Regions from separate parts of the Enterococcus sp. AMC1086 genome, predicted to be linked through region 4. Evidence: riboswitches for the same ligand, from Rfam matches in the RefSeq annotation. Region 4 holds a riboswitch; each other region holds the start of a gene.
What was found. Region 4 has a riboswitch for magnesium ahead of AC4BC4_RS06185 (phosphatase PAP2/LCP family protein). Riboswitches for the same ligand answer to the same signal wherever they lie in the genome.
Positions count from the first base shown of each region.

Region 1: linked by a shared signal. The riboswitch ahead of mgtA (magnesium-translocating P-type ATPase) and the one ahead of AC4BC4_RS06185 (phosphatase PAP2/LCP family protein) in region 4 are both predicted to bind magnesium.
Region 2: linked by a shared signal. The riboswitch ahead of AC4BC4_RS09580 (LCP family protein) and the one ahead of AC4BC4_RS06185 (phosphatase PAP2/LCP family protein) in region 4 are both predicted to bind magnesium.
Region 3: linked by a shared signal. The riboswitch ahead of AC4BC4_RS04095 (LCP family protein) and the one ahead of AC4BC4_RS06185 (phosphatase PAP2/LCP family protein) in region 4 are both predicted to bind magnesium.

Region 1 is NZ_CM177100.1:2,011,527-2,014,710, reverse strand. Features, by position in the region: gene AC4BC4_RS09510 (LysR family transcriptional regulator) at 1-507, opposite strand, end outside; M-box (ykoK) riboswitch at 1,083-1,253, shown strand; gene mgtA (magnesium-translocating P-type ATPase) at 1,371-3,184, shown strand, end outside.
Region 2 is NZ_CM177100.1:2,028,913-2,032,096, reverse strand. Features, by position in the region: gene AC4BC4_RS09585 (FtsW/RodA/SpoVE family cell cycle protein) at 1-752, opposite strand, end outside; gene AC4BC4_RS09580 (LCP family protein) at 749-1,675, opposite strand; M-box (ykoK) riboswitch at 1,971-2,140, opposite strand; gene budA (acetolactate decarboxylase) at 2,831-3,184, shown strand, end outside.
Region 3 is NZ_CM177100.1:857,870-861,053, forward strand. Features, by position in the region: gene AC4BC4_RS04080 (alpha/beta fold hydrolase) at 1-61, shown strand, start outside; gene AC4BC4_RS04085 (DUF4809 family protein) at 523-915, shown strand; gene AC4BC4_RS04090 (DUF4303 domain-containing protein) at 959-1,456, opposite strand; M-box (ykoK) riboswitch at 1,721-1,889, shown strand; gene AC4BC4_RS04095 (LCP family protein) at 2,065-2,979, shown strand; gene AC4BC4_RS04100 (FAD-dependent oxidoreductase) at 3,140-3,184, shown strand, end outside.
Region 4 is NZ_CM177100.1:1,330,532-1,333,715, reverse strand. Features, by position in the region: gene AC4BC4_RS06185 (phosphatase PAP2/LCP family protein) at 1-1,468, opposite strand, end outside; M-box (ykoK) riboswitch at 1,714-1,880, opposite strand; gene AC4BC4_RS06180 (ABC transporter ATP-binding protein) at 2,052-3,184, opposite strand, start outside.

The DNA.
Region 1 (3,184 bases), 680 kb from region 4:
ACTCGTAAAGACGACATAGGATTCAGAGAATATCAAATCACTTATTATTTTCGTGTTTGTTTCAGATAGAATACCAATTGCGATATCTATTTCGTTTTTTTCAAGCGCATCTTCTAAATTTTCGTAATAGCTGTACTCAAGTGAAACAGTCGGGTAATAGTTCCGGAATTCTGTTAGTAATTTAGCAATCAAATAATCAGTGTCAGCTAAATTAGTCCCAATTTTAATCTTTGCAGTCTCTCCAGTATGAACCAGTAAGTTTATTTCTTTAATAGCCATTTCAAATTCCTGAAAAATCGTTTCTCCTCTTGTTTTTAAAACAAGTCCTTCTGGCGTTAATTCATTGGTATTGTGGCCTCTTGTTATCAATCGAGCGTTTAGTTCTAATTCTAATTCACGAATATGAGTACTCAAATAAGGTTGAGAAATACCTAATTCCTCTGAGGTTCTTGTGAAATTTTTGTATTTACATAATGCTAAAAAATAATCTAGATGTTTTAATTTCATTCGTTCATCTCCTTCACTTGAGTGAAAAAAACTCTAATCATATACAAGATAAAATAATTTTAGTTAAAATAGTTCTTTTTTAGAAAAAATATATAAAAAATTAATAGTATATTATTGAACTTTCCAAACAGGTATAAATTATTATAGATTAATCAGGAAAAGAGCCTCTTTAATTGGTAGCAGACCAATTGAAGAGGCTTCTATCAGAATATTACCTTCTGATAAAATGACGAACGATCGCTTATATGTTGAGGTTGGCATATAAGCGTTTATTCATATTTATTATAATCTTGAAGATGAACCTAAGCCATTCCGATTTACTTATAATGCTATTCCTTTTTGTGAATTTCAACTTATTTTCGAAGGAGTTACTTCTGCTTCTATCGTTTATTCGGATTCTTTAAGGCTAAGTTTTTTGTAAAAAGAAGGTTGGATTTTCTACAAACGAAGTTTAAATCTTCGTTCGTAAAGTCATCATAAAAAAAGATGAGTCAATAGGCTATCTGTTTATTCTTATACCGTTATTCCTTTTTTTGTCTATCAAAAAAAATAATAATTCATTAAACTGATGATGTAATTCTTCTTGTTAGGTGAGGCTCCTATACAAACATAGGCTACTGCCCAAAAATGTCGAGAGACGCCAATGGGTAGAACAGGAACTGTCGAATTAAGGCTTTTCTTAAGGTAGCTAAAAGCTTAGGCTTTTTACGTTGTATAGTGCCAAAACTCAACGAATGTGAAGACTCATGGCGAAGTGCGCTGAGTTTTCAGTGCGCTCTTTTTGTGTGGAAAGGATGTGGTTATCATATCGGAAGATAGTTCGATAAAGCGAAACTCAACTAAAAGAAAAGAGGATAATCTAGATGCAAAAAGAAATGAAGAACATGATTCATGAAAAAGCGTATCAGAAATTAGCTAATCTATCGATTGATAAAGTACTGGAAAATTTTTCATCCTCGTGGGAAGGTTTAAAAGCTAGAGAAATAAAACGCTCAAAGGAGCAATTTGGTGTAAACAAAATCACTGATGATAAAAAGAAATCATTGGTTTATACGGTGATAAAATCTTATGTCACTCCGTTCACTGTAGTATTGATGATACTTGCAACTATCTCGTTTTTTACTGAATATGTTTACGCGGAACCAAGTGAAAAAGATCTTGTGGGTGTCTTTATCATGTTGATCATGGTGTTATTAAGTGGCACGATGACATTAGTCCAATCAGTAAAATCGAGTAATGCGGTCAGCAAACTGCAAAATATGATTCAGATTACTGCAACTGTTACTAGAGAAAACAAAGAAATGGAAATCCCGATGGATGAAGTTGTTTGTGGTGATTTAGTGAAGCTCTCAGCTGGCGACATGATTCCAGCAGACCTCCGTTTGATCCATGCCAAGGATTTGTTTGTTTCTCAATCTGCAATGACAGGAGAAAGTTTTCCAGTTGAAAAGAAAGTTAAAAATGTCGTGTCCACAAGGAACAGTCAAACGGATTTTGAAAACCTACTATTTTTAGGGAGCAATGTTGTGAGTGGTAGCGGGATTGGTGTAGTTGTTCGTGTGGGCGATGATACATTATTTGGAAAAATAGCACAAGATGTAGCAGATGATGATAAAAAAACGAGTTTTGAAATAGGCGTAAATAAAACCACCTGGTTATTGATCCGCTTTATGATGGTCATCACGCCAGCAGTATTTTTGATAAACGGAATAACCAAAGGCAATTGGAGTGAAGCACTGATGTTTGCGATCGCAACTGCTGTAGGGCTTACTCCAGAAATGCTGCCGATGATCGTTACCACAAATTTAGTCAAAGGCTCTAGAGATATGGCCAAAGAAGGAACGATCATGAAAAACGTCAATGCGATTCAAAACTTTGGCGCTATGGATATTCTGTGTACGGATAAGACGGGCACACTAACGCAAGATAAGGTCATTCTTGAGTACCATTACAACACTTCATGTCAAGAAGATCATGAAATATTGCATTCTGCGTTTTTGAATAGTTTCTTTCAGACAGGTTTACGAAATTTGATTGATAAAGCGATTATTGAAGCAGCATCGAAAGAATTATCCATTGACGAAGAAGATTATTTTAAAATAGACGAAATTCCTTTTGATTTTAATCGTAGAAGAATGAGTGTGGTTGTTAAAGATAGAAGATCCAATCGAAGCCTATTAATCACCAAAGGAGCAGTAGAAGAGATGCTGCAAGCATGCTCTTACATTAACCAGCAGGGAAATATTATTCCACTCACGCAAGAGATAAAAAAACAAGTACTAAAAACAGTCAAAGAATTAAATGAAGATGGCTTACGAGTATTGGCCATTGCTGATAAAAAAGTCAATAATCAACTAGATGATTATTCTGTAGAAGACGAGAAAGAGTTGGTTTTACAAGGATATTTAGCATTCTTAGACCCTCCAAAAGAAACAGCGGCAGCGGCAATCAAGGCATTGAAAAACAATGGTGTTTCTGTAAAAATTTTAACTGGAGATAATGAATTAGTCACACGTTCAGTCTGTAAAGAGGTTGGTCTGGAAACTGAAAAAATGATCAGTGGTTCAGCAATAGGTAAGTTATCTGAAGTTGAATTAGAAAAAATCGTTAATGAATACAATATCTTTACGAAAGTAACGCCAGACCAAAAAACAAAAATCGTAAAAGCGTTGAAAAA
Region 2 (3,184 bases), 700 kb from region 4:
TAAGCATTTGATGTTTGGAATCCTTTCCCTGTTGGGTCGATGAAAGGATTTTGCATTACTTCGAATCTTGTCACCAAATAGCTGAATTTTTGAGGCATCCAATTAGTGGGAATCGACAATAAAAGAACAGTTCCTAACCGTTTCGCCGCAATGAAGCCAACTAAAGCCAGTGACGTAAATAATGGAGACAGACCGCTAAATAAAAATAAGGCTAGTACAAGTATGAAAATCATTGAAGCGCCTGCGATATTTGGTTGTAATGCGACAAAAAGGATAAAGCAAAGTGAGACTAATAGCGATCGCTTATGGTCTTTAAACGTAAAGGGAACCAAGGTATCATTTTTTGATAAGTTTGCAGCCAAGTATAAAATCATGACTAAAGGAACTAACTCAGAAGGTTGAAATAAAAGTACGCCTAAGTTGATCCAACGTTTTGCGCCACCAACTGTCGTTCCAATGAACGGCAAGGCAATGATGGAAAGGAAAGTAAGGGCCAATATAAAATACATGATTTTAGGTTTACGAAGAACAGACAAATTAATTCGATACACAATACTCATGCAAACTAAACTAAAAATAAAAGAGATCATTTGTTTGATTGCTTTACTAGAAGTTCCAAGATCACTGTCTAATAATTGGTAAGAGCTGGAACTATAGACCATTAATATGCCTACGATACATAAGATAAAATAAGGGATTAAAATATAAAAATCTAAGTAATGAAGTTTGGATAATCTCTTTACTTGTTTCATTGACTTTCTCCATCATTCAAGAATTTATGAATCGCTTCTTCATTCAGTTTCTCATCGACTTCCAATACACTTCCAGCATCAGTGTAGTCATTAAATGCCCAGCTCCCTTTAACTGGTACAGATAATGTTTCAAGATTTTTTACATTCCCTTTAAGAAAATCTTTTGCTAAGTCTATAAGCACATTAGTGGGTATATTTGTATCCAAATAGCCAACAGCTTCACCAGCAATTTTTGGCAGCTGTGTGAGAGGTAAAGCATCTTTGGACTGTTTAGCCAAAGCATCCATGACTTGTTGCTGTCTTCTTACGCGACCAAAATCGCCCTCTTCGTCCATTCGAAAACGAGCATATTGTAACAATGTGTTGCCATCCATGATTTGCTTGCCTTTTTTTATATCGACATTGTCTAAATTGATCTCTTTTTCTGCATCGATTTCAACGCCTTTTGGATACAGTTCATTGATCAGTTGGATAAAATTATTAAAATCAGCTGAAATATAATAATTGATTGGTAATCCAAACGAGTCATTAAGCACTTTTCTCGTTAATTCTGCTCCACCATATGCATAGGCTGCATTGATTTTTTCTAAACCATGTCCCGGTATTGAAACATAAGAATCTCTCATAATTGATATTAATTTGGGTTGCTTTGTTTCACTGTTATAGTGGGCGACCATTAAGGTATCAGCGCGTCCCCCATCTTCATCATCTTCTCGACCGTCATCACCTATGATCATAATCGTGATTTCTTTCATATTCGTCTGCTGATCACCAGAAAAATCATTATTCTTGTTCTTGTTTACCTGTGATTGAGCCATTTTTTTCCCATTATGAAAGCTGATTGCTGTATAACTGCCGACTCCTATAATAATCAAGAGAACCAAAAGAAGTATACAAACTAAAAATTTCATTCCTGTTTTCATTTTTATTCCTCGCTAATCATTTTAATTGATCATCAAATAAAGCTTGGCATTAGGAATTGATTTAGATGGGGGATAAAAAGGGTATTTTGACTAAAAAATAATGGATAACAACATGCACCAAATAAAAGAAGAATCTTCACGATCGATAAAATAAAATGAAGAAAACAGTCCTTCTTTGATTTGTCTCTCCGCCTTTAAAGAGTAAAAATCCTGTCAACATTATTTACAAAAACAAAAACCCTCCGCTTAGAATAACTCAGCGAAGGGGATTGATTTCAGCACAAAAAAGAGCCTTTTATCATTCTCATCGTTGAGTTTTAGCACTATGAAACGTAAAAAGCAGAGCTTTTAGCTACTTTGTGAAAAGCCTTAATTCGACAATTCCTGTCCTACCCATTCCTGTCTTTCGACATTTTTGAGCAGTAGCCTGTGTTTCCATAGGAGCCTCACCTAACAAGTTATTCAGATCGTCTTAAATATAGTAAATATCTCTAGTGAAGTCAATGAGATAAATATTAATTTTTTTATAATATGCTTTTTTTATAATGATTTTTTTTATTTTAAACTAGAAATCCCATCGTCTAGAGGTTTCACGCTACAAAAAGGGAATATGCCAAAAAAATACATCTATCTATATTCTTTACTCTTTCTTAAATATAAAGAAAAAAGTTAATAGAAATGAAGAATAGTGGGACGATTGTTTCAACTAAATCTTCGCTTATGGCTGTCAGACAAATGAGTAAACAAAAAAATAGTAGGCGTGCTATAATAAAAAATAATACAGATTTGAAAACTGTATCAAAAAGATAGAATTTTTATTTAAATTTTTTACGAATATTCTATTTTTGTGGGTGATGAAACGTATTGTAATCTGTTTTCAAAATGAATGTGACACAACGTGGAAAAAAGCAGAAAAGGTGCTGGAATTATGGTGAAAAAAGTTGATAAATGGTCAATCTAGTTACATTTTTGAAGCGAATAGAGATAAATTTACTAAGTACTGAAGCATCGTATTTCTGATATGAATTTTTGCCAGCCGATTTTGTGAGATATGCAGAAATTTTAACTATGATTGTAATCTCAATCGATTAAAAAGAGAGTGAAATGCTTATAAAACGATTTTACAAGATCAGTTTTACTAGAAAGGGGATAACAATGACAGAAGAAGCAGTCTTATATCAGCATGGAACGTTGGGTGCATTAATGGCAGGTTTGATGGATGGGACTGAGACAATCGCTAACATTTTAAAAAAAGGGGATTTTGGGATTGGTACTTTATCAGATTTAGATGGAGAATTGATCATTTTAAATGGAAAAGCCTATCAAGGAAGAGAAGATGGGGCTTTGATCGATCTAGATGAGAAACAAAAGACCCCATATGCCGCAGTGACAATGTTTAGACCATCTTTTTCTATACCTGTGACTAGTGAAGCAAATAGCGCACAAATCATTAAGCTGATTCGTAAACACTTGAAAAGTGAAAATCTTTTTCACGCAATCAAAATACAC
Region 3 (3,184 bases), 470 kb from region 4:
AGTCAAAGGCGAAATGATGGATGTTGTGGCTGAGTTTTTTGAAAAGGAATTTTTGAGTTAAATTATTTAAAGAATCTGACTGAAATTAGAGGATAAACCCGGTTATGCTGAGTTTATTCTCTATTCTTAACTCTAATTTAGATGTGAACAATCAAAACGAGCTAAAATATTACGATGTTTCATTTCAAATGCACGATGGTACATCCTCTCTAAAATAAGTTGTGAAAAATTGATCTTTTTCATAGGCTTATTAACAAAAAAATAGCAGATCAAAATATGGAGAAAGGTAGTAGAAAAAATTAGTTTATAAAGTTTTTTTAATTTATTAACGTCTCTATTTTTCTTTATGATATTATATACTAAATGATAAATCTATTGTTATTTTAGAAATAAAATCAGAGAATTTTTTTTTTATTACTTATTTATAATTTGCTTGTTTGAAAGTAGTAGAATCACTTTATTGTGCTATTACTTTTGGTATAATATGTAAAGAAACAAAAAGAAGGGAAAGGATTTGGAACAATGAAAAAAGCAACGATCACTAAAACGGTTAATTTATTAGACGGAGGCTGTAATGCTTGCGGGATTATTGAGGACGAAAATTACACGTTGACAATAGATGAGCAAAAGATCCCCATAGAATCATTGACAGTCAATGCACTTATAACAGCGATTGTTTTAAAGAATGGTTATAAACGAGAGTACCAGATGGATGTGATTGATGATTATACGATGTATAAAAAAAATGATCATCAAGTCACGCTTAAAGAAGAATATGATTTTCTGACGTATTCAAATGATACAATTAAAATTGAAACCAAAGATCAAATCAGGGATGAGAAAGAATTAGTGAAGATAGTGAATCAAATCTTATCCACTCTTTTTTATGTAGAAGAATTGGATTTTAGTTTATAAAAAATTATACAAAACATACTGAGATTACAGGGTATGTTTTTAGTTATTCTATTTGAAAAATTTCTGACATTCCAAATTTTTCAAATCGTTCTTGTGAGTCGGAAGGATTTTCGTTTTGATCACAGACTAATAGTTTGAAATCCTCTGTTTTTGGGATACGTTTGAATGTTTCACTATCAATGAAGAGAATCAGTTGCTGGCAAAGCCATTCAAGAACAGTTTCTATATCTTGTTCGTCTTCCACCCAATCGTCAAATAAATAGAGAGAAGCAAACTGTTGTGTCTCATCCCAATCGCTTGAATTGTATTTTATTTCTTCTAACTGTGATTTACTATGGCCTTTACTTGTATAATAGCTTGTTGTTTCTTGCCAAAGTTCCACAGTATTAAAGCAAAGATTGATTTCACCTTCTTCATGAATATTGCAGTTTAAAGCAAATGCGTAGAATGTTTCATCAGAATGATCTAATAAAAAGTTTTCGATGCTGTCTGTTAAAAAGTTGAAAAAGAATTCTTGTTGTTTTTCTAAAAAGTGTTCCATTTGTTCCCTCCAGGTATTCTGTCTTTTAAACATTGAAACAGATATCACTGGGAAAGTCTATCTAAAGTTGATTTTTATAGAAAAATCACTATTTTTTAAGAAAATGTAAAGATTCTTTATTCGAAAATAGTTGTCTTTATCGCCTTTTTCCATTGTAAGAGCGACTACAAAGTGATTTTTTTAATAACAGCGTTACGACTTTGATTAATTTATCCAAAATTTCATTTGACTTTGTGATACGATACGCTTATAGTTTATACTGAATTAAATACTTGTTAGGTGAGGCTCCTATATAAACACAAGCTACTGCTCAAAAATGTCGAAAGACAGGTATGGGTAGGACAAATTTCGTCGAATTAAGGCGTTTTTCAAAGTAGCTAAAAGTAATGCTTTTTACGTTATATAGTGCTAAAACTCAACGAAGAGAAGATATAGATACGTTGGAAATCCATGACCAGTGTCATGTGCTTAGTCCCTATAATCTAATCCCTTCGCTGAGTATTCTTGGTGAGGGATTTTTTCTTTTTACTCAAGAGCTACCCAGTTTCATAAGCGATACTCTAATTGGAAACAAGCCATTCAATTTTAAGTTTAGAAAGGAACAAATAATGAAAAAATCTGTGAAAATAGTGACGATTACCTTACTATCGATTCTTCTTGTGATTGTAAGTGCAGCCTGCTATGCTGCAGTCTCATTCCAAGCAGCAAAAGAAAAAAGTGAATCAAAACTTCCTACAATAAATAAAAATTTTACTGGTGATGAACAAACGAGTGATAAAGAGCTGACGGTTATGGTCATAGGAAATGATTCGAGGGATGATGATGAAGATCAAGGACGTTCAGATACGTTGATGGTGGCGCACTATGATGGAAAATCAAAACAGCCTAAATTGATATCGATCATGAGAGACAGTTATGTAACATTTCCTGATGGCGGACAAGATAAAATAAATGCAGCGTACGCATATGGTGGCGCGCAAATGACAAAAGATGTGCTGAAAACGAACTTTGATTTGCCAATCAATTATTATGTTGTTATGGATTTTAAAGAGTTTAGTGATATCATTGATGAACTTTATCCAAAAGGAGTTAAGATCGATTCTGAAAAAGATATTAATTTGGATGGTGTGGATATTCCTAAAGGAGAACAAACATTGCACGGAAATAGCTTATTGCAATACGCTCGTTTTAGAATGGATGAAGAAGGCGATTTTGGACGTATCAGACGTCAGCAACAAGTGATGGATGCATTAATCGCACAGTCTAAAGATTTGATTCCAATTTGGGAATTACCTCAAGTGGCTGGTAAGATGGTAGGGAAAATCGATACAAATGTACCAACTAGTTTATTGATTGATTTAGCGAAGGATTTCCTTACTGGAAAGGTAAAACCTTTAGAATCACTATCTGTTCCTGTCGAAGATTCATGGAACTTTAATGATTATACTGAATCAGGAAGCGTAATCGAACTGGATGAACAAAAAAATGCTGAAGCGATCAAAGCGTTTTTGAAAGCCAATTAAAACTTGATTATATAAATAAAATAACCTGTCTATTCTCTTTTAGAGGAGTGTATGGGTTATTTTTTTAGTACAAAAAAATTAGTGTATTTCTATACGAATGGACAAGGCTTGTGCTATGCTTTAAGCAAACGTTTTATTCATTTAGAAGGAAGGTTTTACTGTGAAAGTTGTGATCATTGGTGCGTCATTTGCTGGAGTATCAGCT
Region 4 (3,184 bases):
CTGTAAAACCTTCCCCTTGCATTTGGTAACTTTCGATGTTGTCTAGGGCTTTTTGATAATTTTTCATCAATAACATCATTTGATCCAATGTCATATCTGTTTGTCCATTGTCACCAATGACATCCAATAACTCTTGGTAACGAAAAACACTCTTCATTGACATCAATTCTTTCGTCAACTGAATCGTTACTTCCCGCTGTCTCTTTTGTCTGCCATAATCACCTAAGGGATCTTCATAGCGCATTCTTGCATACTGTAATGTTTCCCAGCCACCCAAATGTTGTTCTCCTTGTGGATAATGAATTCCTTCTGCGTCAAACTCAAAATCATTATTCACTGTGACACCACCAACAGCATCACTCAATGCAGCTAAACCATCCATGTTGATAACGAAATAATGATTGATCGGGATATCTAAATAATGCTCGACCGTATCGATCATCATTTCATCACCGCCAAATGAATGCGCATGATTGATTTTATCATACACACCCTCTTTTCCAACAATCTCTACATATGCGTCTCTGGGGATGCTTGTAATTGTCGTCTTTTTTAATTGATCATTGACGGTCACAACCATAATCGTATTGGCCCGAAAATCCGTTTTACGCTTTGAATCATTTGCGATACCTAGTAGTAAAAAACTAACAGGTTCACTATTTCCGAGTTTTACAGGTTTGGTTTCTCGGTTCAGTGGTTGGTATATTTTATCGGCTGTTTTTTGAACATTTTTAAATACGGAAGCTCCATAGGCAGAAGCTCCAGCAACGATAAGTAACACGAATGTCAGAACACCTAAAATCGTTCTTTGTATAAATCTTTTTTTAGCATCTGATGTCGAAAATTCTCTGTTGATATAAAACTTATAAAGACAAATATAGGAAAGATTCACCCATGCAAAGCTTAATGAAAAACCTGCAATCACATCGCTTGGATAATGAACTCTTAAATAAATTCGACTTAATCCAATCAAAAGCACATAAACGATCAAGGCAATCTTTATCTTTTTGTATTGCTTTGGATAAATCGTTTGTGCAATTAAAATAATTGAACATGCCAAACACATAGCTAAAAGCGAATGACCACTAGGAAAACTATAAGAGGTTCTTTCTGCTAATTGATTCACATTAGGTCTTGGTCGAGCCACCAGATGTTTAAATATAAATCCAAATGCACTCACCACGAAAACATTGCTGATCATCCAAAACGCCAGTAATGTTTTCTTTTTTCGCCAAAGAGTAAACGCTACAATCAAGCTTACAATAAAAATTGGCCCGATTGTCGCAGTTTTAGCGAATAAATTTACAATGTTTGTCATTGTCTCATTTGGTTTCCAATTAAATTGATAGATTGCCGCATCTAATTGATTAAACCATGGAACATTCTGAACAACTAAAAAGGTCAATGCTGAAAATAGTAAGATACTCAAAATAGCAGGGGTAATTTTTTTTTCTTTCAACGTATACATGTCATAAATCCCTTCATTCTTATATTAAATAACATTGTTAGCTCAAAGTCAGTATTTACAACGCTAATAAAAAACGCTGTAACTCACTTGCCTTGCAAATAAAAGCATGAGTCCAGCGTTTTTTTCGTCAAACTACACTCTTGAAAACACAAGCAGATAATAAGACGTTACACAATTAGTAAATCAATTCTATATTTACCAAAAGAAAAAAGCCAAACATTTTTTTCCTAAGACGTTTGACTTTCAATCAATCTCATCGTCTGAGTTTTAGCACTATACAACGTAAAGAAAATTCTTAGCTATTTTATGAAAAGCCTTAATTCGACAATTCCTGTTTTACACATTGGCGTCTTTCGACGTTTCTGCGCAATAGCTTATGTTTGTATAGGAGCCTCACCTAACAAGGTTATTTATCTATTTAATTTACTAAATAATACCGTTAGAAAGAATTTTTTTCAAGTTATTTTTAGCGTCTTTATTTTTTCTTAATTTAAATCCAAAGGAATCTAGAAAATGTCATTCTATTGTATAAAAAGAAACGACATCAAAATAGATTTGATCGTCGCTTCTTTTTAACTATATTTTACTCATCTACCTCTTCAAACTGTGAGTTATAAAGTGATGCGTAGTAGCCATCTTGAGCAAGTAATTCTTCATGTGTTCCTTGTTCTTTAATATCACCGTCTTGCATGTAAAGAATTTTATCTGCATCTTTGATCGTTGATAAACGATGCGCGATAACGAATGATGTACGACCAGCCATTAAGTTATTCATCGCACCTTGAATCAGTCCTTCTGTTCTTGTATCAACAGAGGATGTTGCTTCATCAAGTATCAAGATCGGTTTGTCAGCTAAAATTGCACGAGCAATGGTCAAGAGTTGTTTTTGACCTTGAGAAATATTTGAAGATTCTTCATTCAACTCCATGTCATAGCCGCCAGGCAATGTTTGGATGAAGTGATGAACGTGTGCAGCTTTGGCCGCTTCATAAACTTCTTCATCTGTTGCATCTAAACGACCATAACGTAGGTTTTCCATAATGGTTCCTTTAAATAGCCAAGTATCTTGTAATACCATCCCAATATTTTTACGCAAATCTGCACGGTTAAAGTCTTTGATATTGTGTCCATCGATTTTGATTGCACCAGAAGTCACGTCGTAAAAACGCATCAATAATTTAACCATTGTTGTTTTACCAGCTCCAGTTGGTCCAACGATTGCAACTGTTTGGCCTGGATCGACATGTGAACTAAAATCATTGATGATGATTTTATCAGGTGTGTAACCAAAACGAACATGTTCAAAGTCAACCATTCCTTTTGCTTTATCGATTTTGACTGGATTTGGAACAGTTTGATCCTCTTCATCTTCTTCAAGAAATTCAAAAACACGTTCTGCTGCTGCAGCCATTGATTGAAGCAAGTTAGATACTTGAGCTAATTGAGCAATAGGTTGTGTTAGGTTTCGAACATATTGAATAAACGCTTGGATGTCCCCAACTGTGATCGTGCCGTTATACGCTAAGATCCCACCAAGAATCGCTACCGCAACATAACCAAGGTTACCTACAAAGTTCATGATCGGTTGCATCAAACCAGATAGAAATTGAGATTTCCAAGCTGATTTGAATAAGACATCATTTTGTTTTTTAAACTCATTAAGAGAGTTTTCTTCATCATTGAATAGACGCACGATGTTATAGCCACCGATTGTTT